4 regions of the Pantoea sp. X-Soil-ISGK-285 genome follow, and region 4 is predicted to be linked to each of the others. Evidence: riboswitches for the same ligand, from Rfam matches in the RefSeq annotation. Region 4 holds a riboswitch; each other region holds the start of a gene.
The links. A riboswitch is a leader RNA that binds a small molecule or an ion and turns the genes downstream of it on or off. The one in region 4 is predicted to bind thiamine pyrophosphate.
Positions count from the first base shown of each region.

Region 1: another riboswitch for thiamine pyrophosphate. It lies ahead of thiB (thiamine ABC transporter substrate binding subunit); the one in region 4 lies ahead of thiC (phosphomethylpyrimidine synthase ThiC).
Region 2: another riboswitch for thiamine pyrophosphate. It lies ahead of AC6I8B_RS21090 (FAD-dependent oxidoreductase); the one in region 4 lies ahead of thiC (phosphomethylpyrimidine synthase ThiC).
Region 3: another riboswitch for thiamine pyrophosphate. It lies ahead of thiM (hydroxyethylthiazole kinase); the one in region 4 lies ahead of thiC (phosphomethylpyrimidine synthase ThiC).

Region 1 covers NZ_AP035938.1:720,636-726,574, forward strand. The annotation lists gene thiP (thiamine/thiamine pyrophosphate ABC transporter permease ThiP) at 1-292, opposite strand, end outside; gene thiB (thiamine ABC transporter substrate binding subunit) at 268-1,254, opposite strand; TPP riboswitch at 1,301-1,403, opposite strand; gene sgrR (HTH-type transcriptional regulator SgrR) at 1,439-3,100, opposite strand; gene AC6I8B_RS03280 (MFS transporter) at 3,354-4,532, shown strand; gene leuD (3-isopropylmalate dehydratase small subunit) at 5,150-5,755, opposite strand; gene leuC (3-isopropylmalate dehydratase large subunit) at 5,759-5,939, opposite strand, start outside.
Region 2 covers NZ_AP035939.1:384,247-390,185, reverse strand. The annotation lists gene AC6I8B_RS21115 (P-loop NTPase family protein) at 1-229, opposite strand, end outside; gene AC6I8B_RS21110 (hypothetical protein) at 504-1,391, shown strand; gene AC6I8B_RS21105 (alkene reductase) at 1,660-2,778, shown strand; gene AC6I8B_RS21100 (ArsR/SmtB family transcription factor) at 2,795-3,109, shown strand; gene AC6I8B_RS21095 (cysteine hydrolase family protein) at 3,358-3,903, shown strand; TPP riboswitch at 3,967-4,086, shown strand; gene AC6I8B_RS21090 (FAD-dependent oxidoreductase) at 4,218-5,156, shown strand; gene thiS (sulfur carrier protein ThiS) at 5,146-5,343, shown strand; gene AC6I8B_RS21080 (thiazole synthase) at 5,346-5,939, shown strand, end outside.
Region 3 covers NZ_AP035938.1:2,725,544-2,731,482, reverse strand. The annotation lists gene ahpF (alkyl hydroperoxide reductase subunit F) at 1-1,352, shown strand, start outside; gene AC6I8B_RS12985 (AEC family transporter) at 1,414-2,373, opposite strand; gene AC6I8B_RS12980 (hypothetical protein) at 2,471-2,668, opposite strand; TPP riboswitch at 2,976-3,076, shown strand; gene thiM (hydroxyethylthiazole kinase) at 3,111-3,908, shown strand; gene thiD (bifunctional hydroxymethylpyrimidine kinase/phosphomethylpyrimidine kinase) at 3,895-4,695, shown strand; gene AC6I8B_RS12965 (GntR family transcriptional regulator) at 4,748-5,434, opposite strand; gene AC6I8B_RS12960 (mannitol dehydrogenase family protein) at 5,534-5,939, opposite strand, start outside.
Region 4 covers NZ_AP035938.1:258,203-264,141, reverse strand. The annotation lists gene hemE (uroporphyrinogen decarboxylase) at 1-1, opposite strand, end outside; gene nudC (NAD(+) diphosphatase) at 42-812, opposite strand; gene AC6I8B_RS01165 (Rsd/AlgQ family anti-sigma factor) at 902-1,408, shown strand; TPP riboswitch at 1,561-1,662, shown strand; gene thiC (phosphomethylpyrimidine synthase ThiC) at 1,750-3,672, shown strand; gene thiE (thiamine phosphate synthase) at 3,675-4,301, shown strand; gene AC6I8B_RS01150 (aminotransferase-like domain-containing protein) at 4,496-5,939, opposite strand, start outside.

The sequences.
Region 1 (5,939 bases), 460 kb from region 4:
TGGCGCACAGACGCAGCAGCAGCTGACGGCCAGGGAAACGGCGTCGATAGAGCGCGCGCGCCAGCGGCACCGCTGGCAGCAGCGACAACAGCGCGGAGAGCAGCGCCTGACCAAAAGAGAAGGCGATAACGTGATGCAGGTAATCATCCTGCAGCACGCTGCGCCAGTCATTCTCTGGCGCGGCGCTCCAGAGTGCACCGAAGGCCAGCAGCGCCACGCTGATTAACAGCAGCGTGGCGAGCGAACCGGGGATAAGCCAGCGCGGCATCAGCGGCTGACGGCGCGTTGCCACTGGCTGATCCAGCCTGAACGCTGGCTGGCAACCTCTTCCGGCGAGAACTGCAGGGCGGTGGCGGGCACAGTGAGCGCGCTAAAACCGGCAGGCAGCGGCGTGTCGATTACCGGGTACATCCAGTTACCGGTCGGGATAGTGCGCTGGAAGTCGGGTGACACCATAAACTTCATGAATTGCTGTGCCAGCGCCGGCTGTTTGCTGCTGGCTAACTGCGCGGCAACTTCAACCTGCAGATAGTGGCCCTCTGCAAACGGCGCGGCGGCATAGTTCTCTTTTTTCTCTTCGATGATGTGGTAAGCCGGTGAGGTGGTGTAGCTCAGCACCAGATCGCCTTCGCCCTTGAGGAACAGGCCATAGGCTTCACTCCAGCCTTTGGTCACCGTCACGGTTTTCTGCGCCAGCTTTTGCCACGCCTGCGGTGCCTGATCGCCATAGACTTTCTGCATCCACAACAGCAGGCCTAAGCCGGGGGTGCTGGTTCGGGGATCTTCGTAGATCACCCGCCACTTTTCCGGGCTGTCGACCAGCTCTTTCAGGCTTTTTGGCGGATTCTTCAGCCGGGTTTTGTCATAGACAAACGCGAAGTAGCCATAATCAAACGGCACGAAGGTGGTGTTGTGCCAGCCGCCGGGCAGTTTTAATGTCGAGGAATCGACCTGACTTTCGGCAAACAGACCGGTTTTCTGCGCCGCCTGTACCAGATTGTTATCCAGCCCCAGTACCAGATCGGCTTTGCTGTTTTTTCCTTCCATTCGCACGCGGTTCAGCAGCGACACGCCATCTTCCAGCGTGACGAATTTCAGCTCGCAGTTGCACTGCGCCTCGAAGGCTTTTTTAACCGCCGGTCCAGGGCCCCAGTCAGCGGAGAAGGAGTCGTAGGTGTAGACCGTGAGAACCGGCTTAGCCGCCAGAACGGGGGCGGAGAGTAACAGCAGCACCGGCAGAACTTTGTTTAACACTTTGCGCTCCTTCAGGAGAATAGGGGATGAGTCGCAAAGGATCTGAGCACAAAGGCCTCCCAAATCCCTACGTCGGTATTAACCGAATCAGGTTCGACGGGTATCTCTCAGCTGCTTGCTGTTGGCAGGCGGCACCCCGTTGAGAACGTCACATTCTAGTCATTTCAGCGCCGGGGCGAAAGCCTCACAGCGCGGGTGGCGCGAACCAGGCGGATTTAAAATCAAACCAGCCCAGCGTATTCATCCGAACGCCGCGCATGCTGCGCTGACCTTCAAGCAACAGCCAGTGGTGAAACAGCGGATGAAGACCCGCTTCTTCGACTAACTGTTTACTCCATTCGGCCAGCGGCAGCGTTTTCTCGCGCCAGCGGGCCGCATCGCTGTGCCAGTCGATCGGCAGACAGTGATGCAGCAACGGGATCTCATAAAGCTGCGCAAACAGAGAATAATTCAGCGGCAGGGTAAAGTTCACGCTGCCAAGCCAGATATCACTTTCCGCTTCGCCCTGATACCAGCTTTCGTAGCTGATCTCGCGGGTCTCCAGCGTGACGCCATGTTCTGCCAATAGCGGACGCAGCGCGTTAGCGATGCCTTCATGCTCCACGTGCTGGCTGTACCAGGTCAGCGTCAGGTGGGTTAAGCCGGGCGGTTTTTCCACTGGCGTCAGGTCGCGCCGGTGATGCCATCGCGGCAGCAGGCCATACGCCGGAAACCAGTAGCGCTGGTAGCCGACACCGGCGTGATTGAGCAGGGCGATAGGATTAAACAGGTAGCTGACCCAGCGCCGGACCGCCTCGTTGCGTCCCTGTTCTGAACGCTGGTCGAACAGCAGATAGTAGCAGCCCTCTTCAAGGCGGCTCTCCTCCTGAACCTCATCGGCTCCGTCGCCCTGCAGACGGACACCGGCATAGACCAGCTCATCGCTGATGTCGGGCAGTACCCAGATCGAGACATCATCAATCAGGGCGCGAAAACCAAAATAGTCATCAAACGCTTCGATCTTCAGCTGACTCTCCTGATTGCGGATCACCCGGTAAGGACCGGTGCCAACCGGCTGGCGGGCAAAATCGTGCAGCGTCGGCCATTCGCGCGGCAGGATCATCGCACTGACGCTGCCCAGCAGCCAGGGCAACCCTTCATCGGGCTGGCTTAAGCGGATATCCAGCGTCCAGGGCGCGGGCGAGTCGATCTGCTCGATATGGGAAAAGAGCGGATGAGGGCGCTGACGCTCAAGCGTGGCCAGCACATCCTCCATTTCCAGTTCTCTGCCGTGATGAAAGCGAATCGCCGGACGCAGAAAAAAGCGCCAGTGAAGCGGGGAAGTCTGCTGCCAGTGGTGCGCAATATCGGGCTCGATTTCCCCGTTTTCCTCATTTATCCGCGTCAGGCCGTTGAAAATCTGTCGCGCAATGTGGGTTTCGGAGCGCCGCAGCGGCGAACCGGGCAGCAGATTGAGCAGCGGACGATAGTAGAGCACCCGCAGGATATGCTTGCCCTGACGGAAACTGCGGCCCAGATGCGCGGCGATCATCTGCCGTACCTGATTTTTATCGCCCACCAGCTGGACCAGCTGATCGATGCGATCCTGCTCCAGCAAATCCTCGGCACGCTGCTGCTGCAAAGCCAGTCCGGTATAGCAGAAGGTAAGCTGTGAACGCTTGCCGCGTCCGGCTTCCGCCTGCCAGATTAGCCAGCCCGCGGCCTGCATCCGGTTGAGCAGATTGCGCATATGGCGGCGCGAGCAGTGCAGCAGGTCAGCCAGTTCGCTAAGGGTAATCTCCTGCGTTTGCCCCTGACAGCTCTGCCACAGGCGAATGAACTGCTGCTTCAGACGTGATGAGGACATAAAAGAGGAACTCCCGATGAAAAGCGCTCTGTTTTTCTTGCCCTATTTTAAGAGCAAACTTTACGTTATGGGAAGAGCGGGAGGCATTCAGCACTGAATGGCGTTCGACCCTGACTTCGCTGTTCAGCGGAGTGCTTTTCTGAGTAGGGTGCATTTACACCGCCAGCAGATGATCTCTGCTGGCTTTTTTCATGTTGCGCGGTATCGTCTACCCTTCTTTTTCCCCTCTGTTTGTTCTGTAAGGGATTTCGGTATGAAATCGCTGTTAACGCGGCAGCGCCGCATCAATCCGGTTTACCTCGCTTTTATGGTCGCCTCGTTCATGCTGGGCATCGCGGGCGCACTGCAGGCGCCGACGCTCAGCCTGTTTCTGACGCGCGAGGTGCAGGCGCGGCCCTTCTGGGTCGGACTGTTTTTCACCATCAATGCGGTGGCCGGTATCGTGGTGAGCATGCTGGTGGCAAAGCGCTCTGACAGCGTCGGCGATCGTCGTCATATCATTCTCTTCTGCTGCCTGATGGCGCTGGTCAATGCGCTGCTGTTTGCCTTTACCCGCCACTATCTGACGTTGCTGACGCTGGGCGTGCTGCTGTCGGCGCTGGCCAGCGTCTCAATGCCTCAGCTGTTTGCGCTGGCGCGGGAATATGCCGATCAGTCGGCGCGTGAAGCGGTGATGTTCAGTTCGGTGATGCGTGCACAGCTGTCGCTGGCGTGGGTGATTGGGCCGCCGCTCTCCTTCGCGCTGGCACTGAACTACGGCTTTGTGACGCTATTTATGGTGGCCGCCGCGCTGTTTCTGATCTGTATCCTGCTGGTCTGGTTCACCGTGCCGTCGGTGCCACGTTCGCAGCCTCTGATGCAAAGCGGCGGGCTGCCGCTAAGTGGCTGGCGCGATCGGGATGTGCGTTTACTGTTCCTGGCCTCAGTCGCGATGTGGACCTGCAACACTATGTATATCATCGATATGCCGCTCTATATCAGCACCACGCTGGGCCTGCCCGAGAAGCTGGCCGGTCTGCTGATGGGGACGGCGGCAGGGCTGGAGATCCCGGTGATGCTGCTGGCCGGACATTACGCGCGGCGTATCGGCAAGCGCCGGTTAATGCTGATCGCGGTGGCGGCTGGCGTACTGTTTTATCTGGGGCTGGTGCTGTTCAATTCCCGCACGTCGCTGATGGTGTTGCAGCTGTTTAACGCGGTGTTTGTCGGGATTATTGCTGGCATAGGGATGCTGTGGTTTCAGGATCTGATGCCAGGACGGCCTGGTGCGGTGACCACCATGTTCACCAACTCGATCTCGACCGGCATGATTCTGGCTGGTGTTATTCAGGGCACGCTGAGTGAGCGACTGGGACATGAGGCGGTTTACTGGCTGGCATTCGGGCTGGCTATTGTGGCGCTGGTGATGTCGGCACGGGTGCGCGACGTATAAAGAAGAAGGGCGACCCGATGTCGTAATGCCAGCCAGTTAAGCGACAGGTGATAACGCAGTCTGGTGCCGCTCAGGGGCTGGCGGTCCTCGCGCCGCTGCGCGGTTCCTTCACTTCATTCGCCTGCCTGACGGACCGTCGGGGATGGCACATCCTGTGCCGCCCCGCCTTTCGCCCGCGTCCTGCGGGCTCTCCTGGCAGACTCATTCTGTTCAGCGCTGCGGATTGCCTGCTCCTGATCGCCACCAGTCTGCTCTTAAGCTTCTGGTGCGTACTGTTAAAAAGGGCACGAGAGTGGAGGCCTGAGCGCCTCTGCTGCTGAAAGGGCTATCCGCAGCGCTGAGGCGTGACGGTGGGCCAGAAGTCCACGCCGGGAAGCGTGGACAGGTCGGGGCCGGCCAGGGAGGGCCGATCCCCGAACGGTTCGTCGGCACGACGTCAAAGCCGAAGGTACCGCGTGAGCGGCGCGAGGACGGCCCGGCAGCAGCAGAGGTGCGCTGGCCCGCACTGCGGCTTGCTCGGCCAGAAAAAAGGCTGCCACGTTTGACCGTGACAGCCTTTACAAATCTAATCTTAACTGATCAGCATTACGACCCAATGTCGCCCTGATTTTACTCAATTAGCGCAGGAAGGCGGGCTGATTCTGCTCATACTGCGAAATGGAGGCTTCGTGCTGCAGCGTCAGGCCGATGCTGTCCAGGCCGTTAATCATGCAGTGGCGGCGGAAGCTGTCGAGCTCGAACGAATAGACTTTATCGCCAGCGGTGACCGTCTGCGCTTCCAGGTCTACCGTAAAGCTGATGCCGGGCTGGTCCGCAACCAGTCTGAACAGCTCATCCACTTCCTCTTCGCTTAACTTCACCGGCAGCAGCTGGTTGTTGAAGCTGTTGCCATAAAAGATATCCGCGAAGCTCGGCGCAATCACCACGTGAAAACCAAAATCGGTCAGTGCCCAGGGCGCATGCTCACGTGAAGAGCCGCAGCCAAAGTTTTCACGCGCCAGCAGGATGCTGGTGCCTTTGAACTCAGGCTTGTTCAGCACAAAGCCGGGCGTTGGCACGGTGCCCGCGTCATCTTCAAAGCGCCAGTCGTGGAACAGATGCTGTCCAAAACCGGTGCGGGTGACCTTCTGCAAAAACTGCTTAGGAATGATCGCGTCGGTATCGACGTTCGCGGCATCCAGCGGCGCAACAATGCCGGTGTGCTGAGTAAATTTATTCGCCATGACTTAAGCTCCTGTCGTCAGTTCACGGATGTCGGCAAAGTGGCCGGTTACGGCAGCCGCCGCGGCCATCGCCGGGCTGACCAGATGGGTACGTCCACCACGGCCCTGACGGCCTTCAAAGTTACGGTTGCTGGTTGACGCGCAACGCTCACCCGGATTCAGGCGGTCATTGTTCATCGCCAGA
Region 2 (5,939 bases), on a different replicon from region 4:
CCATCACCCATCTTTCCTGGCTCACCGCTTCAGCATGCAAACGGAGAAATTCTGCCGGTGCTCTGGGCATCCATTGACTGTCCGGAATATGGTGAAGCTGATCCAGATGAACTGCTGGTAGATCTGTTTTGCGAGCAATGGCCTCAGCTAAGGACGATTTTCCGCTGTTCGAGGGACCCATAATACAAATGCGTGGCCCAAGCGCGTCCAATGGAAGTGCACTATTCACAACGTCTCCTCTGAATTAACCCTGTCTGAAATGGATAAATGCGTACTGCTCTGAAACTTTCCTGTGCACCCCGCAAAGTCTTAAACGCTGCCGGGAGCCGTTGGCTGGTCAGCCTGGGGATTCTGAACCTTTTCTGGATCAAAGTCAGGCCGCAGCGGCGATGATAGCCAGACTTGCCCTGAGACGTCTTAACCCAGGCAGCAATAAGATTTCGGTAAAGATTGGTTACATTTTGCCGATAAATTGTTCAACCAATCAAACCGTAGAGGGCATTATGGGGTTAATCAATGGCGTGACAACAGAGGTGGCAAGAGGATATTTAGCCACGCTCACCGTAACAAACAGATCTGAGAACACGACTAAAGAAACTATTACCGGAAAAGAATTACCTGCCAGTGTGGTGGTGATCTCGCCCGAGGCAAGAGCGCGCCTGGTGCAGGCTATCGCTGAGCCCATTACGGCAGAGCAGCAGGCCAAAAATTCAGAGGAACTGGCAAAGACAAAGTCATCCGGTCAGGGACCGTCCGTTAACCTCGGATATGCGTTATTCAACGATCCCTACACCAGCTGGGACGCCAGAACATTTACTCCGCTTCTGAGTATGACGGCTGCCAATACGCAGACCGCTATGGATGAGTTTGCCGCTGCACTCCATGAGGTGCTGGCTGAGGGCCAGGTGGGCCGTAATCAGTACGATAATTCGGATACCTCGGAAGCCATGGCGCTGACCCTGACGCAGTCTAAGCTCCATAAACTGATAGAAAAATATGTCTCCGGCGATAACCAGAAGCAGGCGAATGAGATTGCTGATGAGATGATAAGCGTCAAAGTTGCCATTCGTGAACGTCAGACGTTGCTGGGAGCACAGGATACGCTGGCGTTAGCCATACGTCATGGAACACGCGACATGCAGGAGAGCGCACGTGACTATCTAAGCCAGGTTAAGAGCGCAACCGCACGGCCACAGGCGGAGCTGGCCGGGATGATGGAAGCCATGAAGTCGGGCCGTGATATGGAATCTGTCTTCAGCACCTTTGCCGATTTGATTCGTGCCACGCCGAATCCTGACAACAAAGCACAGCCCTCCATTGATGGCGCACTCAGTCAACTGGAGGTTTATCGCCAGCAGTGGCAGGCGTTCACTGAAAAATACGCTTCTTAATGTTCTTATGATCCTGCAGGCAGCACCTCCGTCCCGGCGAAGCAATTTGCCTGAAAGCGGCGTCTGCAGAATCTCCTCCTGGCGTTACGCAGTCAGGCGCTGCGCTGAGAGACTGTTAATCCCACGCGCTGTCAGCACTCCACCCAGAAAGTGACCCTCTGCCAGAAACCGCAGATACCGCTCCGGACAAAAAGCACAGATTACACATTTACAAATTTAAATGTGTAAATATAATGTCGCCTCTTCACACATCAGAGGATTTTTTGTCATGCCGTCACTTTTTACCCCCTTGAGTCTGGGCGACCTTCAGCTTCGTAACCGCATTGTACTGCCGCCGCTGACGCGCTGCCGCAGTGAACAACCGGGCAACATTCCCGGCGAGATGATGGTGGAGTACTACCGCCAGCGTTCCAGCGCGGGACTGATGATCACCGAAGGCACCCAGATTGAGCCTCGCGGGCAGGGCTATGCATGGACGCCGGGGATCCACAGCGAAGCGCAGATCGCCGGCTGGAAAAAGGTTACAGAGGCAGTACATCAGCAAGGGGCCACGATTTTCTGCCAGCTCTGGCATGTTGGCCGCGTGTCGCATAATGAACTGCAGCCGGGCAAGCAGGCACCCGTTGCCCCTTCAGCCATTGCAGCCGATAACGTCCGGGTATTTATTGAAACCGGACCCGGCGCCGGCATATTGACCGCACCCAGCGAGCCACGCGCACTGACTACATCGGAAGTTAAAGAGATCGTAGAGCTTTACCGACGCGCGGCGGAGAATGCCAAAGCGGCCGGTTTCGACGGTGTGGAACTGCATTCCGCCAACGGTTATCTGATTAACCAGTTTATTTCTGAGCACACCAACTTCCGTACGGATGAATATGGCGGATCTGCTGAGAATCGTCTGCGCTTCCTGCGAGAAGTCGTTGAGGCGGTCAGCTCGGTATTTGGCAGCCACCGCGTTGGCGTCAGATTTGCGCCTCTGTTTACCAGTACCGACGAAGAGCGCGTCTATCTCGGTCTGGTTGAAAGTGATCCACACGCGACCTACATCCGCGCAGCAGCACTGCTGAACGAGCTGGAAGTTGGCTATCTCTCCATTGCTGAAGCCGACTGGGACAACAGCCCGGAGATGCCAGAGAGCTTCCGGGTCGCGCTGCGGGAAACATTCCGCTCTCCGATCATCTATTCGGGTCGCTACACGGCTGAAAAAGCACAGCATGTGCTGGAAAAAGGCTGGGGCGATCTGTTTGGTTTTGGCCGCTCATTTATCGCTAATCCCGATCTGCCCGCGCGGATTAAATCAGGATATCCGCTGAATGAGGTCGATCACGCCTCCCTGTATGGCGGCACTGAGAAAGGCTATACTGACTATCCATTTTATCCATCCTGATATTCTGTGAGGCGGCATGTCACCCGAAAATGCCCTGAAGTTACTGTCCAACCCGACCAGAGTGGCAGTGCTGAAGTGGCTTAAAGATCCTGACGAAGCGTTTGCGGGCTATACCCAGCTCTATCCCTTCGATCAGTATGGCGTCTGTGCCAGCCTCATACAGGACAAGGCGGGCTTATCACAGCCCGCCACCTCGTTATGCCTGAAAGCACTTCACAATGCGGGGCTGGTTGAAGCCAGCAAAGTCGGGAAATGGACTTACTATCGCCGCGCCGAACCGCGCATTCGTGAAATAACCGATGCGGTAACCCAATCGCTGCAGGCGCTTTAAAAGCGACGGCGTACAGGGTAATGTAGATGTCAGCGCCATCCTTCTGAGGGTGACTTCACCGAACGCATTAACTCAGGGTCAGAAAATGTTTATGTCAGTTCAGTCTTTCACCACCGTCACCACCACCACCGCCTCTGGCGGCGGCGTGAGCGACTCTGTGACTGGCACCTGACACAACAGATTCTCACTCCCCGCCGAACCGGACGGGGAGCTGTTCTCCGTTCTTAAAAACTGAATGGAGACAGGTCATGGTTACATCTGAAAGTGCACTTTTAATTATCGACATGCAGCAGGGCCTTTTTAATGGTCCGGAGGCTCCCTTCGCCGCAAATTCGATCTTGTCGAACATCTCACTTCTCATTACTAAAGCCCGGGCTTCTGCCGTCCCCCTCTTTTTCGCACGACATATCGGCCCGGATGATTCCCCTTTTAACGAGCAAAGCCCGCTGACGCGCCTGATCCCGGAATTGCAGGTTAACCCGCAGAGTGATGTCGTCTTCACCAAAAGATATCCCAGCTGTTTCAGGGATACTGGCCTGCAGCTTCAGCTGAAGCAAAAGGGCATTAAGCAACTGGTGATTGCGGGGATGAAAACGGAGTTCTGCGTTGATACTACCTGTCGGGCAGCCCCGGAGCTGGGTTTTAACGTCGTACTGATTTCCGATGCGCACACCACCGTCGATAATCCCCACCTCTCTGCGGAGAAGATTATTGCGCATCACAACCAGACGCTGGCGGGCCCCTTTTTGACGCTGGCAACCGCAACTGACTGGCATTTCGGTTCTGCCGGTTAAGTCCGATTTTCTGACCCGGTTCCATGCAGTCTGCTTGACGAAGCTGTCTGCTTAACTTACAACTAAACCCGTCAGGGGAGTCTCGCCAGAGAGACTGAGAGGCTAATAGCGCACCGCGCGGCTTAGCGACCCTTAGAACCTGACCCAGTTGATACTGGCGTAGGAAGACGGGTATCTCATCAGATACTTGCCGCAGGGGCGCATTCGCAACGTTCCTGCCTTTTCCCTCTGTATCATGGGTCTTCGTTAACTGATAACGAGGCCACATTGAAAAATCTCATCCTGAATCTTTCTTTTCCTGTCCGGTGGACACCATGAGCCGCTGGTCGGTGCTCGGCAGCGGCGTTGCCGGGCTTTGTGTCGCCACGCTGCTGCTGGAGCGGGGAGAAACGGTCGAAGTTATTACTCAGCCTGACTGCCGTGCGGCCTCGCACTGGGCGGGCGGCATGCTCGCGCCCTGGTGTGAAGCAGAAAGCGCACCGCCACAGGTGATCGAATGGGGCCAGCACGCGGCCAGCTGGTGGGCGAAACGCGTTGATGGCGTGGAACAGCAGGGTACGCTGGTGGTTGCTCCGCCGCGTGACAGCCGCGAACTGACGCGCTTCGCCAGCATGACGCAGCAGCATCAGTGGGTCTCTCCCGGTGACATTGAGCCCGCGCTGGAAAACCGCTTTGCCCGCGGCCTGTTTTTCGCCGCAGAGGCGCATCTCGAACCGCGCCGCGCCTTGCAGCAACTGCGCGACAAACTGCAACAGGCTGGCGTCCTCTTTCACAGCGGTAAACCCGGCGGCAAAATCATCGACTGCCGTGGCATCCACGCCACCGATCGGCAGCCCGCCCTGCGCGCCGTGCGGGGCGAAATGGTGATCCTGCACACATCCGACGTACAACTCTCCCGTCCTGTCCGGCTGCTGCACCCGCGCTTTCCCTGCTATCTGGTGCCGCGTGACGGGGGCCACTTCATGCTGGGTGCCACCATGGTGGAAAGCCACGACAGCAGCCCGATCAGCGCCCGGGCGATGATGGAACTGCTCAGCGCCGCTTACAGCCTGCACCCGGCGCTGGCTGAAGCGCGGATTGTGGAGAGTGGCACCGGTCTGCGTCCTGCTTATCGGCAGAACCTGCCGGAAGTCCGCTACGAAAATGGCCGTTTCTCACTTAACGGCCTCTACCGCCACGGCTTTTTGCTGGCCCCGATCATGGCTGAAAAACTTATGTTGCAACTGACTCAGGAGATGACTCATGCGCGTTGAACTGAATGGCCGCACGATTGAAACCAGCGCAACGACGCTGGCGGAACTTATGGCGGAGCAGCAGATCGATCCGCGGACCGTCGCCACCGCGCTGAACGGGGAGTTTGTACCGCGTAGCCGCTATGCCAGCCAGCAACTTGAGGCGGGCAACCAGCTCGAAATCCTGTCACCGATGCAGGGAGGTTAACCATGTTCTATCAATTTACTCCGCAATCCCGATTTCTGCTCGGCACGGCCGGTTATCCGTCACCGGACATTCTGCATCAGGCGATCAACGCGTCAGGCGCGGAGATTATTACCGTCAGCCTGCGACGGGAAGGCAGTGAAGGCGGCGCTTTCCGCACGCTGCTGCAACAGCTCAACAAACGTATTCTGCCGAATACGGCGGGTTGCCACACGGTGAAAGAGGCGGTGACGACGGCGCAGATGGCGCGTGAACTGTTCGACACACCGTGGATCAAGCTGGAGGTGATTGGCCATGCCGACACGCTGCAGCCCGATCCTTTTGCCCTGGTTGAGGCCGCACGGATTCTCTGCGCTGACGGATTCCAGGTGTTTCCCTACACTACGGAAGATCTGATTGTCGGCGAAAAATTGCTGGAAGCGGGCTGTGAAGTGCTGATGCCCTGGGGCGCGCCGATCGGCTCCGGCCAGGGGCTGCGTAATATCGAGGGGCTGCGCGCTATGCGTGCGTGGTTTAAAGATGTGCCGTTGATTATTGATGCGGGCATTGGCGCACCTGGCCAGGCGGCTCAGGCGATGGAGATGGGTTTTGATGGCGTG
Region 3 (5,939 bases), 1.6 Mb from region 4:
ACAGCGGCCCGCGTTTTGCCGGTTCACCTCTGGGTCACGAATTTACCTCACTGGTGCTGGCACTGTTACAGACCGGTGGGCATCCGTCGAAAGAAGCACAAAGCCTGCTGGATCAGATTGCCGCGCTGGACAGCGACTTCCATTTCGAAACCTACTATTCACTCTCATGCCATAACTGCCCTGACGTCGTACAGGCGCTGAACCTGATGGCGGTGATTAACCCGCGCATCAGCCACACCGCTATCGACGGTGGCCTGTTCCAGAACGAGATTCAGGAACGTAACGTGATGGGCGTGCCAGCGGTTTACCTCAATGGTAAAGAGTTTGGTCAGGGTCGCATGAGCCTGGCGGAAATCGTCAGCAAAGTGGATACCAATGCCGACAAACGTGCAGCGGAAGAGCTGAACAAGCGTGACGCGTATGAAGTCCTGATTATCGGCAGCGGCCCGGCGGGCGCAGCGGCAGCCATCTACTCAGCACGTAAAGGTATCCGTACCGGCCTGCTGGGTGAGCGTTTTGGCGGCCAGGTGCTGGACACGGTCGATATCGAAAACTATATCTCCGTACCGAAAACCGAAGGGGCAAAACTGGCCGGTTCACTGCGCGCACACGTGGATGATTACAACGTGGACGTCATTGAAAGCCAGAGCGCCATCAAACTGATCCCGGCAGCGAAAGAGGGCGGAATGCACGCCATCGAAACCGCCTCCGGCGCAGTATTGAAATCACGCAGCATCATCCTGGCGACCGGCGCACGCTGGCGTAACATGGGCGTGCCGGGTGAAGAAGAGTATCGCACCAAAGGCGTGACCTACTGCCCACACTGCGATGGCCCGCTGTTTAAAGGCAAACGCACGGCGGTGATCGGCGGCGGTAACTCCGGCGTGGAAGCGGCCATCGATCTGGCCGGTATCGTTGAACACGTTACGCTGCTGGAGTTTGCCGATGAGATGCGCGCCGATCAGGTGCTGCAGGATAAACTGCGCAGCCTGAAGAACGTGGATGTGATTCTGAACGCCCAGACCACCGAAGTGAAAGGCGACGGCACCAAAGTCACCGGCCTGCACTATATCGACCGTACGACGCAGACCACTCATGAGCTGCCGCTCTCCGGTATCTTCGTTCAGATCGGTCTGCTGCCGAATACCCCATGGCTGGAAGGTGCGGTTGAGCGCAACAAAATGGGTGAGATCATCATCGATGGTAAATGCGAAACCAGCCTGAAAGGCGTGTTCGCCGCGGGCGACTGCACCACCGTACCGTACAAGCAGATCATCATCGCCAGCGGCGAAGGTGCTAAAGCCTCACTGAGCGCTTTTGACTATCTGATTCGTACCAAATCGGCTGAGTAACATTTAGTTAGCCAGACAATAGCCCCTCAGCACGCGTGCTGAGGGGCTTTTTTTTAGCCTGTTAATAGCCCGTCAGCGTCATCAGCATCATCCAGATTGGCGTTGTCACCGCCGCAAACACGGTAGAAAAGAGCATGCTCGCCGCCGCCGGGCCGGTAATGACATTAAACTTCTGCGACATCAGATAGACGTTAACCCCGACTGCCATCGATCCCAGCAGCACCACCACTTTACTCTCCAGCGCCGGCAGATCGGTCAGCCACGCGATAGCCCATACCGTCATCGGTTGCAGCACCAGCTTCAGCAGGCAGATGGTATAGCTCTCTTTTAAGCCATCCCGCACCCGATAGTGTGCCAGGCTCATGCCCAGCGTCACCAGCGACAGAGGTGCAGCCAGTGAGGCCAGCATCTTTAGCGGTTCAGCGGCCAGCAGCGGCAAGGGACGTTGCAGAAAGCTCCAGGCTGTACCGCTGAGAATACCGATGATCAGCGGATTCTTCAGCACGCCGAGCAGGGTGCGCCAGAGTCCTTCCAGCGAGAAGCTGCCCTGTTTCGCCCACTCGACCGAAACGGTCAGTAAGGTCCAGAGGATCAGGCTGTTAAACACCAGCACCAGCGCCACCGGGGGCAGGGCTTCTGGCCCCAGCAGTACCGTGGCCACCGGGATCCCCAGCATGACGTTATTGGAAAAGATGCCGCCCAGCGCAAAAACCGACGCCGCTACGCCATCCAGATTAAACAGCCTTGTTGCCAGCAGTCGTCCCACGATAAACACCAGCAGGCAACTGCCGAAAAAGGCCAGCAACAGGCGCGCATCCACCGGCGGACTTTGCGAGAAGGTGCTCATCACCCGAAACAGCATGCAGGGCAGAGCAACGTTAAACACAAAGCGGTTCATCCCTTCACTGATGCTGGCGGGCCATTTCCCCAGGCGCGTCAGGCAGTACCCCAGCAGGATCAGGATAAACAGCGGGGCTGACAGGTAAATTTGATGGCTTAAGCTTTCAAACAGCAGTGGCATAGAGAGAGTCTGGTCAGACGATGATTAGTTACCAGACTAACAAATTGCTAACTAACTGTTAACCTGAACTGTGTCCGGAATGACCGTTGCCGGGACGTTAACCTAACCAGCGGCGCGCCTGCCGATCGCTGATGTCGCGATAATAGACACGGTGAATAATTTCGCCACAGCCTGTGCAACGGGCGGAGATATAGGTGGAGAGGTACTGTCTGCCATTGGGTGCCACGGCACCCTTGCGTTCAATATTAATATCCTGCCATCGATGGCGGTGTGGAATAAGCGCTAAAAATCGCATCATACATCCTGAATAGTATGAAGTTCCGCTTCAGGAGTTTTCTAACTCCATGAAATAAAGTGTTTTTTACGATGATGCTGCGAGCAGGTTAATTATTATGGGGTAACCAGAGTCAATGCGGGAAATATTACCCATCCGGGTAATAAGCGGGGCTACCTATAAAGAGGTATCTCGTTAACCCGCAGCATTAAGCCTTTTTTTGCACCCTCAGGCGTTGATCGGGATCATGTGAATTGTTTCAGCTCTGATTATTTCCCAGGCGGGAGTCGCTTGCTTTCGCTGCGCGGCTTGCCTATGCTGCAAGCCGTAACACGACTCGGGGTGCCGCTTTCCACACGGAAAGGGCTGAGAAAAACCCGCTGACCTGAACTGGATAATGCCAGCGTAGGGAAGTCTGATGCCTGACCGCATTCGCCTTCTTGTTCGCCGGTTGGGAGCTACGATGACACATCAATCTCAACACCTTTCTGCCGCGCACTTCGCGCCCATTCTGCACGCTTTCCGCCGCCAGTCACCGCTGGTGCACTGTATGACCAATGACGTGGTCCAGAACTTCACCGCCAACGTGTTGCTGGCACTCCATGCCTCACCGGCGATGGTGATCGATGCCGCTGAGGCCGCCCAGTTCAGTAGCATGGCCGATGCACTGCTGATTAACGTGGGCACCTTAACCCGCGAGCGCCAGCAGGCGATGCAGGCTGCCGTCACTGCGGCTAATCAGGCGGGCACGCCCTGGACACTCGATCCGGTTGCCGTCGGCGCGCTGACGCTGCGCAGTGACTTCTGCCAGCAATTGTTAAGCCAGCAACCGGCGGTGATTCGGGGTAATGCGTCAGAGATTCTGGCGCTGGCACAACAGGCCAGCGGCGGGCGCGGTGTCGACACGCTGCATCAGGCGCATGCAGCACTCGATGCGGCCCAACAGCTCGCGGAAACCTGGAGCACGCTGGTGGTCGTCACCGGTGAAGTGGACTACGCCACCGATGGTCAGCGACTCCTTGCTGTACACGGTGGAAACCCCTTAATGACACGGGTAGTCGGGACCGGCTGCGCCCTCTCGGCAGTGGTGGCGGGTTTCAGCTCTCTGGCTGGCGATCGGCTGATGAATGTCGCGGCCGCCTGTCAGGTGATGGCGCTGGCGGGTGAAAAGGCGGCGGCGCAGGCTGCCGGACCCGGCAGCTTTGCTACGGCGTTTATCGATGCACTCTGGACGCTGGAGGGTAATCATGAAGCGTATTAACGCTCTGACGATTGCGGGTACCGATCCCAGCGGCGGCGCTGGTATTCAGGCCGATCTGAAAACCTTCTCAGCTCTGGGAGCCTATGGCACCAGCGTCATTACCGCGCTGGTGGCACAGAATACCTGCGGCGTGCAGTCGGTTTATCGCATTACGCCTGAATTTGTGGCCGCCCAGCTTGATTCGGTGCTCAGTGATGTGCGCATCGACAGTGCAAAAATTGGCATGCTGTCAGAAACGGCTATCGTGGAGCAGGTTGCGGAACGGCTGATGCGTGCGGCAATCCCGTTTGTTGTGCTGGACACGGTCATGGTCGCGAAAAGTGGTGATGCGTTGCTCTCGCCAGACGCCGTAGCCAGTGTTCGGGAGCTGTTATTGCCGCAGGTCTCGCTGATCACACCTAATCTTCCGGAAGCGGCGGCGTTGCTGGACTGCGCCATTGCGGCAGATGAAGAGGAGATGCGCGAGCAGGGACGGGCATTGCTGGCACTGGGCTGTCAGGCTGTGCTGATGAAGGGCGGTCACCTTGCGGCGGCGGAGAGCCCGGACTGGCTGATCACGCACTCAGCAGAGCAGCGATTCAGTACGCCGCGGGTAAATACCCGTCATACGCACGGCACAGGCTGTACGCTGTCGGCAGCCTTAGCCGCGTTGCGACCACGTCATGCTGACTGGGCAGAGACGATTGGGGAAGCCAAAAACTGGTTACAGCAGGCGCTGCTGCAGGCGGATTCGCTGGAGGTCGGGAAGGGTATCGGACCGGTTCACCATTTTCATCAATGGTGGTAATGACGAAGGCCCGCATCGACCTGGTAATCAGGTGGTGCGGGCGGTTTCAGGTTCAGGGTGCTTCAAACCAGGCGCTGTTACGCTCGGCAATCGGGGTGATAGAGAAGATCATCTCCTGCAGATGACGACGCATTGCCGCTTCGGCTGCATCGGCGTCATGACGCTTCAGCGCCGCAAAAATCTCTTCATGCTGCTCAATCAGCTTGTCCGGTGGAGAGACTTCACTCAGCGTCAGAAACCGCACCCGGTCCATGGCCGCTTTGATGTTCTCCACCGTTTCCCAGGCCAGCTTACAGTCAATGCTTTCAGCAATCAGGCGATGAAACTCATCGTCCAGAGTGAGAAAAGCCTGGCTGTCATGCCGCTCAGCGGCCATCCGCTGCAGCTGCAGGTTATGCTCCAGCGCCATCAGAGCCGGATCATCAATCTCCAGTGCCGCACGGCGAACCACCGACACCTCAACGGCCTCCCGGATAAAGCGGCCATCCGCCACCCGCTTAGCGGAGATTTTGCGCACGAAAGTGCCACGCTGCGGCAATACCTGTACCAGTCCGGCTTCGGCCAGCTTGATGAACGCTTCGCGCACCGGCTGGCGTGAGACGTTGAAGCGCGCGGATACCTCTTTTTCCGAGAGCAGCGAGCCCGGCTGAATTGCGCAAGTGACGATATCTTTGCGCAGATACCGGTAAATCTGCTGATTTACCGGTTCGCTGGTAGTAATGGTATAGGCGATCGACATGCAGCAATATCCATATTACGGCTGGCAGGGGCCAGCGCGATGGGAAAGTGTCAGTCTAATCAGCGCGCTGCGTCTGCGCCAGCGCTTTGTCACCGGCTGTTATGCCTGGCTCATACACTGTTGCACCGTCGCCCGCGCGCCCTGAGTCGTCAGTTGCTGATAATACGTCGTCAGTCGGGCAACCAGATCGGCGTTCTGCGCTAAATCTTCGCCAAAGATGTCGCGCAGACCCAATAGCGCACGGACACGTGCTTCGCCTTCTTCGCTACCGGCAACCGTCTCTGCCAGCGTGGCTTTCAGCGGATCGCGGATCTCAATCGGCTGACCCTGTTCATCGACGCCGCCGACATAGCGCATCCAGCCCGCCACGCCCAGCAGCAGCAGGTCGCAGCGGCTACCGCGCTGCAGATGCCAGCGCAGACTGTCGAGCATGCGTTGTGGCAATTTTTGCGATCCGTCAGTGGCGATTTGATATGTGCGATGTTTAATGGCACGGTTTTCGTAA
Region 4 (5,939 bases):
TCTCAACACTCTCTCAATAACAGGCGTGTAGTGTAGCACTTTCACACTTCGGCGCGGCACAGAGCGACGGTATCTTCAATCAGGCGGCGCGCCACGGTGCCTGGCGGTGGCAGCAACGGCAGCTCATCAAAACGGAACCAGGCCGCATCCAGCAGCTCTTTACCATCGTGCTGCAGATCGCCGCTGTCATACTCCGCCATAAAGGCTGTCATCAGCGATTGCGGGAAGGGCCACGGCTGGGAGGTAACGTAACGGACGTTTTTGACGCGGATATTGCTCTCTTCCATCACTTCGCGGGCAACGGCCTGCTCCAGCGTCTCGCCCACCTCCACAAAACCCGCCAGCACGGTGTAGACCTTGTTGCGATGGCGGGCATGATTCGCCAGCAGGATTTCATCACCGCGACGGATAGCCACAATGATGCAGGGTGCGATCTGCGGATAGTAACGCTCGCGGCAATGGCTGCAGAGACAGGCAAATTCATGTTTGCTTTGGTGCATTTCATGGCCGCAATAGCCGCACCAGCGATGAGAACGGTAGAATTCCGCCAGTTGCACACCGCGACCCACCAGCTGAAACAGCGCCACATCCTGATCGATCAGCTGTCGTACTGAGAACATATCGGCAGAACGCGGCTCACAAATCAGCCAGACTTTTTCGCCCTGCCACTCACCGATGGTCCGGGCTTTACTGCCGGTCAAACCAAATTTTTCGGCGTTTCCGTGTGGTAAATCACCTTGTGGCAACCAAAGTTTCTGTTCATGGCTGACAATCCACCATCCAGCGTCTACGCTTGAGATTTCGCATTGCATTTATTTCGTCATCCTTAGCGTCAACTCGCACGCTGAAGCCCTGATGTTAAGTGTGTAGATAAACAACTATAACTCACATGGAGTTAGATATGCTTAACCAGTTAGACGTCCTGGCTGAACGCGTAGGTGGCAGTAATGAACTGGTCGATTCGTGGCTTGAAGCCCGTCGTCAGCTACTGGTGACCTATTATCACCTGGTCGGACTTAAACCAAACAAAGAGGCGCTGACGCGTCTTGATGAGCAGGCTCTGGACAACTTCTGTCACGGTCTGGTCGATTATCTTTCTGCGGGTCACTTCAGTATCTATGAACGCGTGATCAGTGAAATGAGTGGCGACAGCCCGATGATTGCCGCCGCACAGATCTATCCACCGCTGGAAGCCAATACTGAGCGTCTGATGCAGCTGTATGACGGCCACCTGCAGCAGGCGATCGACGACGAAAACTGCATGACCTTCCAGCAGGCACTCTCCGAAGTGGGTGAAGTGCTGGAAGCACGCTTTACGCTGGAAGATAAGCTTATCCAGCTGGCATGGGATAACCAGCTTGTCCCCCCGCCGGTAGCGAATGACAGCCATATCGCGCGTCCGGCCTAATCATCATCTCCGGCAAAGGGGTTGAGATTATCCCGTAGCCCTTTTATGCTGAACAGGTTCTGAGGAGAGCGCTCCAAAGAACCTTTTTTATTTTTGCTTTGAAATATAAGGTTTTTACGCCTGGCTCTGTTATCAGACGCCAGCGTATAAACCGCTTCTTGTCGGAGTGCCCAAGTTGGGCTGAGACCGTTAATTCGGGATCCGCGGAACCTGATCAGGTTAGAACCTGCGAAGGGAACAAGAGTAAATATTCTCTGTATACCAGCATGCTTACGCTGTATATACGGTTACTCCTTCCGAACTCCGGACAAGCATCGTTCCCCCTTAACAGGAAGATTGCTATGTCTGACCAAAAAACAACCCGTCGTGAACAGCGTGCCCAGGCGCAGGAATTTATCGATTCCCTGCAAAGCGGCAGTGCATTTCCCCAGTCCCGCCGCATCTGGATTACCGGCAGCCGCGAGGATATCCGCGTTCCCATGCGTGAAATCGTGCTAAGCCCGACCCACATCGGCGGCAGCAAAGAACAGCCTCTCTATGAGCAGAACGAAGCAGTACCGGTCTATGACACGGCGGGTGCCTATGGCGATCCCGCGGCACAGATCGATGTTCATCGTGGCCTGGAAAAGCTGCGCGCCCGCTGGATTGCTGAACGCGACGACAGCGAATTTCTCGAACAGAACAGCTCAGGCTATACCCAGCAGCGGCTGGCTGACGAGGGACTGGATCATCTGCGCTTCGATCAACTCCCGACACCGCGCCGTGCCCGCGCAGGCTGCTGCGTCACGCAATTGCACTATGCCCGTCAGGGGATCATCACCCCGGAGATGGAATTTATCGCACTGCGGGAAAACATGGGCCGTGAGCGAATCCGCAGTGAGGTATTGCTGCAACAGCATCCCGGCCACAGTTTTGGCGCGCATCTGCCAGCCAGTATCACGCCCGAGTTTGTGCGTCAGGAGGTCGCTGCCGGACGCGCCATCATCCCTGCCAATATCAATCACCCTGAATCGGAGCCGATGATCATTGGCCGCAACTTTCTGGTTAAGGTCAACGCCAACATCGGTAACTCGGCGGTGACCTCTTCTATTGAGGAAGAGGTGGAAAAACTGGTCTGGTCGACTCGCTGGGGTGCCGATACGGTGATGGATCTCTCTACCGGTCGTTATATTCATGAAACGCGCGAATGGATTTTGCGAAACAGCCCGGTGCCAATCGGTACAGTGCCGATTTATCAGGCGCTGGAAAAAGTGAATGGCGTGGCCGAGGCGCTGAACTGGGAAATATTCCGCGATACGCTGCTTGAGCAGGCGGAACAGGGTGTCGATTACTTTACTATCCACGCTGGCGTGCTGCTGCGTTATGTCCCGATGACGGCGAAACGTCTGACCGGAATTGTATCGCGGGGTGGATCTATCATGGCGAAATGGTGCCTGTCGCATCATCAGGAGAGCTTCCTGTATCAGCACTTCCGGGAGATTTGTGAAATCTGCGCCGCCTATGATGTCTCCCTGTCGCTGGGCGATGGCCTTCGTCCGGGTTCCATTCAGGATGCCAACGATGAGGCGCAGTTTGCCGAACTGCGTACCCTGGGCGAGCTGACCCGTATTGCCTGGGAATATGACGTTCAGGTAATGATTGAAGGCCCGGGGCACGTCCCGATGCATATGATCCGCCGCAACATGACAGAACAGCTCGACCTGTGCGATGAAGCCCCCTTCTACACCCTTGGCCCGCTGACCACCGACATCGCGCCCGGCTATGACCATTTCACCTCCGGTATCGGTGCTGCCATGATTGGCTGGTTTGGTTGCGCCATGTTGTGTTACGTCACGCCCAAAGAGCATCTGGGTCTGCCGAACAAAGAGGATGTGAAGCAGGGATTGATCACCTACAAAATCGCGGCGCATGCCGCCGATCTGGCGAAAGGCCATCCGGGTGCGCAGATCCGTGATAACGCCATGTCCAAAGCGCGCTTTGAGTTCCGCTGGGAAGATCAGTTTAATCTGGCGCTGGATCCCCATACGGCGCGGGCTATGCATGATGAAACCCTGCCGCAGGAGTCGGGCAAAGTGGCCCATTTCTGCTCGATGTGTGGCCCTAAGTTCTGCTCGATGAAAATTTCCCAGGAGGTGCGCGAGTTCGCAGCACGTCAGGATACGCACGCCGAGCCCGTTGAAGTGGGCATGGCGCAAATGTCAGACCGTTTTCGTCGGCGCGGCGGTGAGCTTTATCATCCCGCCGATGCCATTAAGGAGGAGTAACGATGCCCGCATTTCCCGCTACCGCCCCGCGCCTGGGGCTTTATCCGGTGGTTGATAGCCCCGACTGGATTGAGCGCCTGCTGAAGATGGGCGTTCGTACGCTGCAGCTGCGCATCAAAGATCAGCCCGATGAGGTCGCCGAGCCCGCCATCGCTCAGGCGATTGCACTGGGTAAACGCTATGACGCGCGCCTGTTTATCAATGACTACTGGCAGCTGGCGATAAAGCATCAGGCTTATGGCGTGCATCTGGGTCAGGAGGATCTCGATGTCGCCGATCTTGCCCGGATTCATCAGGCAGGATTGCGTCTGGGGCTCTCCACCCATGACGATGCTGAACTGGACCGCGCACTGGCAATCCATCCCTCTTACATCGCGCTTGGACATATTTTCCCGACGCAGACCAAAGAGATGCCTTCTGCGCCGCAGGGCATTGAGCAGCTGAAGCGGCATCTGACGCGCCTGACGCATATCCCCACCGTGGCAATTGGCGGTATCTCAATTGCTCGCGCACCTGACGTGCTGGCAACCGGCGTAGGGAGTATTGCGGTGGTGAGTGCGATTACCCAGGCAGATGACTGGCGTGAAGCAACACGTACTTTGCTGGCGCTGGCAGAGCCTCACCAATAAAGATTTGTGGAAGCTATCCCGCATAGCGGCTGCAAAACCAGTAACGCCAGCGTTTCTGCCGGGAAAGCGACGCGCAAAAGCGTATGTTGCCGCTGGCGTGCTCTGATCCAAAACCTTAACGTGGCCTCCGTCAGGTTAAGGTTATCTGACCAGGGCCGGTTCCCTCCTCTTGCCGGCCCTGCTTCTTCTTTTCGCTATGCGAGAGTTGAAGCTGAAATCTGCGTCTCATGCTGGCACGAGATCATGGCGCGTTCGACGGCTGCACCCACCAGCGCCAGCGCCTTCTCAGTCTGCTCGTTGATCGGCAGCCCGTAGTTTAAGCGCAGACAGTTACGGTATTTACCCGAGGCCGAAAAGAGTGAGCCTACGGCTATCTGAATTTTTGAGTCGCGCAATTCGCGATTGAGCCGGACCGCATCAAACGCTTCGGGGAGCTCTATCCACATCAGAAAACCGCCCTGAGGACGGGAAACGCAGATGCCGCAGGGAAAGTAGTGGCGCACCCAGCAGCTAAAGGTTTCATAGTTACGATGATAGATTTGCCGCATCCGGCGCAGATGGGGCTGATAATGGCCCTGGCGGATAAACTCGGAGACCGCATGCTGAGGCTGTGTGGCGGTGGAACCTGTGACGATATATTTCATGTGCAGTACACGGTCGCGATAGCGGCCGGGTGCAACCCAGCCGACACGCAAACCTGGCGCCAGCGTTTTGGAAAAGGAGCTGCACAGCAGAACCCGGCCATCGAGATCCAGCGCTTTAATGGTCGCTGGGCGCGGATATTCCCAGGCTAACTCACCATAAACATCATCTTCAATGACCGCCGCGTCAAACCGCTGCGCCAGGGCCAGCAATGCCCGCTTACGCGGCTCAGGCATGATAAATCCCAGCGGATTATTACAGTTCGGTACAACAACGACTGCTTTAATCGGCCATTGATCAAACGCCAGTTCCAGCGCCTCCAGGCTGATGCCGGTTACCGCATCGGTCGGGATCTCAATGGCACGAATGCCAAATCCGCGCAGGGTTTGCATGATCCCGTGAAACGAAGGTGACTCAACGGCAATGATATCGCCCGGCTCGCAGACCGCGCGCACGGCTACCGATAATGCTTCATGGCAGCCGGTGGTAATAACAATGTCATCGGCGGTGAGCTGGCAACCGCTATCTATCGCCAGTCGTGCAACCTGTTGCCGCAGTGCGAGAACACCATAGAGGTTGTCATAATTGAGCAGCGCGATGTCCTGCTTCTGTGCCTGACGGCTGAAGGCTTTCCACAGCGGCTTAAGCGTCGGCTGCGTCAGATCGGGCATGCCGCTTCCCAGCTGCAACACATCATCTTCCAGACGACTGTTAATCAGCTCCAGCACCGCATCCCACTGCGTTACCTCAACCGGCCGCTGTGCGGGACGGGTCAGCGCAGGCATCGGGGGCGTCGCCTTACGCGAGGCCACAAAATAGCCAGAGCGCGACTGCGGCGTAATCATCTGCTTCTCTTCCAGCAGATGATAAGCCTGCTGCACGGTGCTGATACTGACGCCATGTTCGGCACTCAGACTGCGTACCGAGGGCAGGCGCTCACCACTGCGATATAAACCTTGTTCGATACGCTGAGCCAGCAGCGTGGCCAGATGTTCA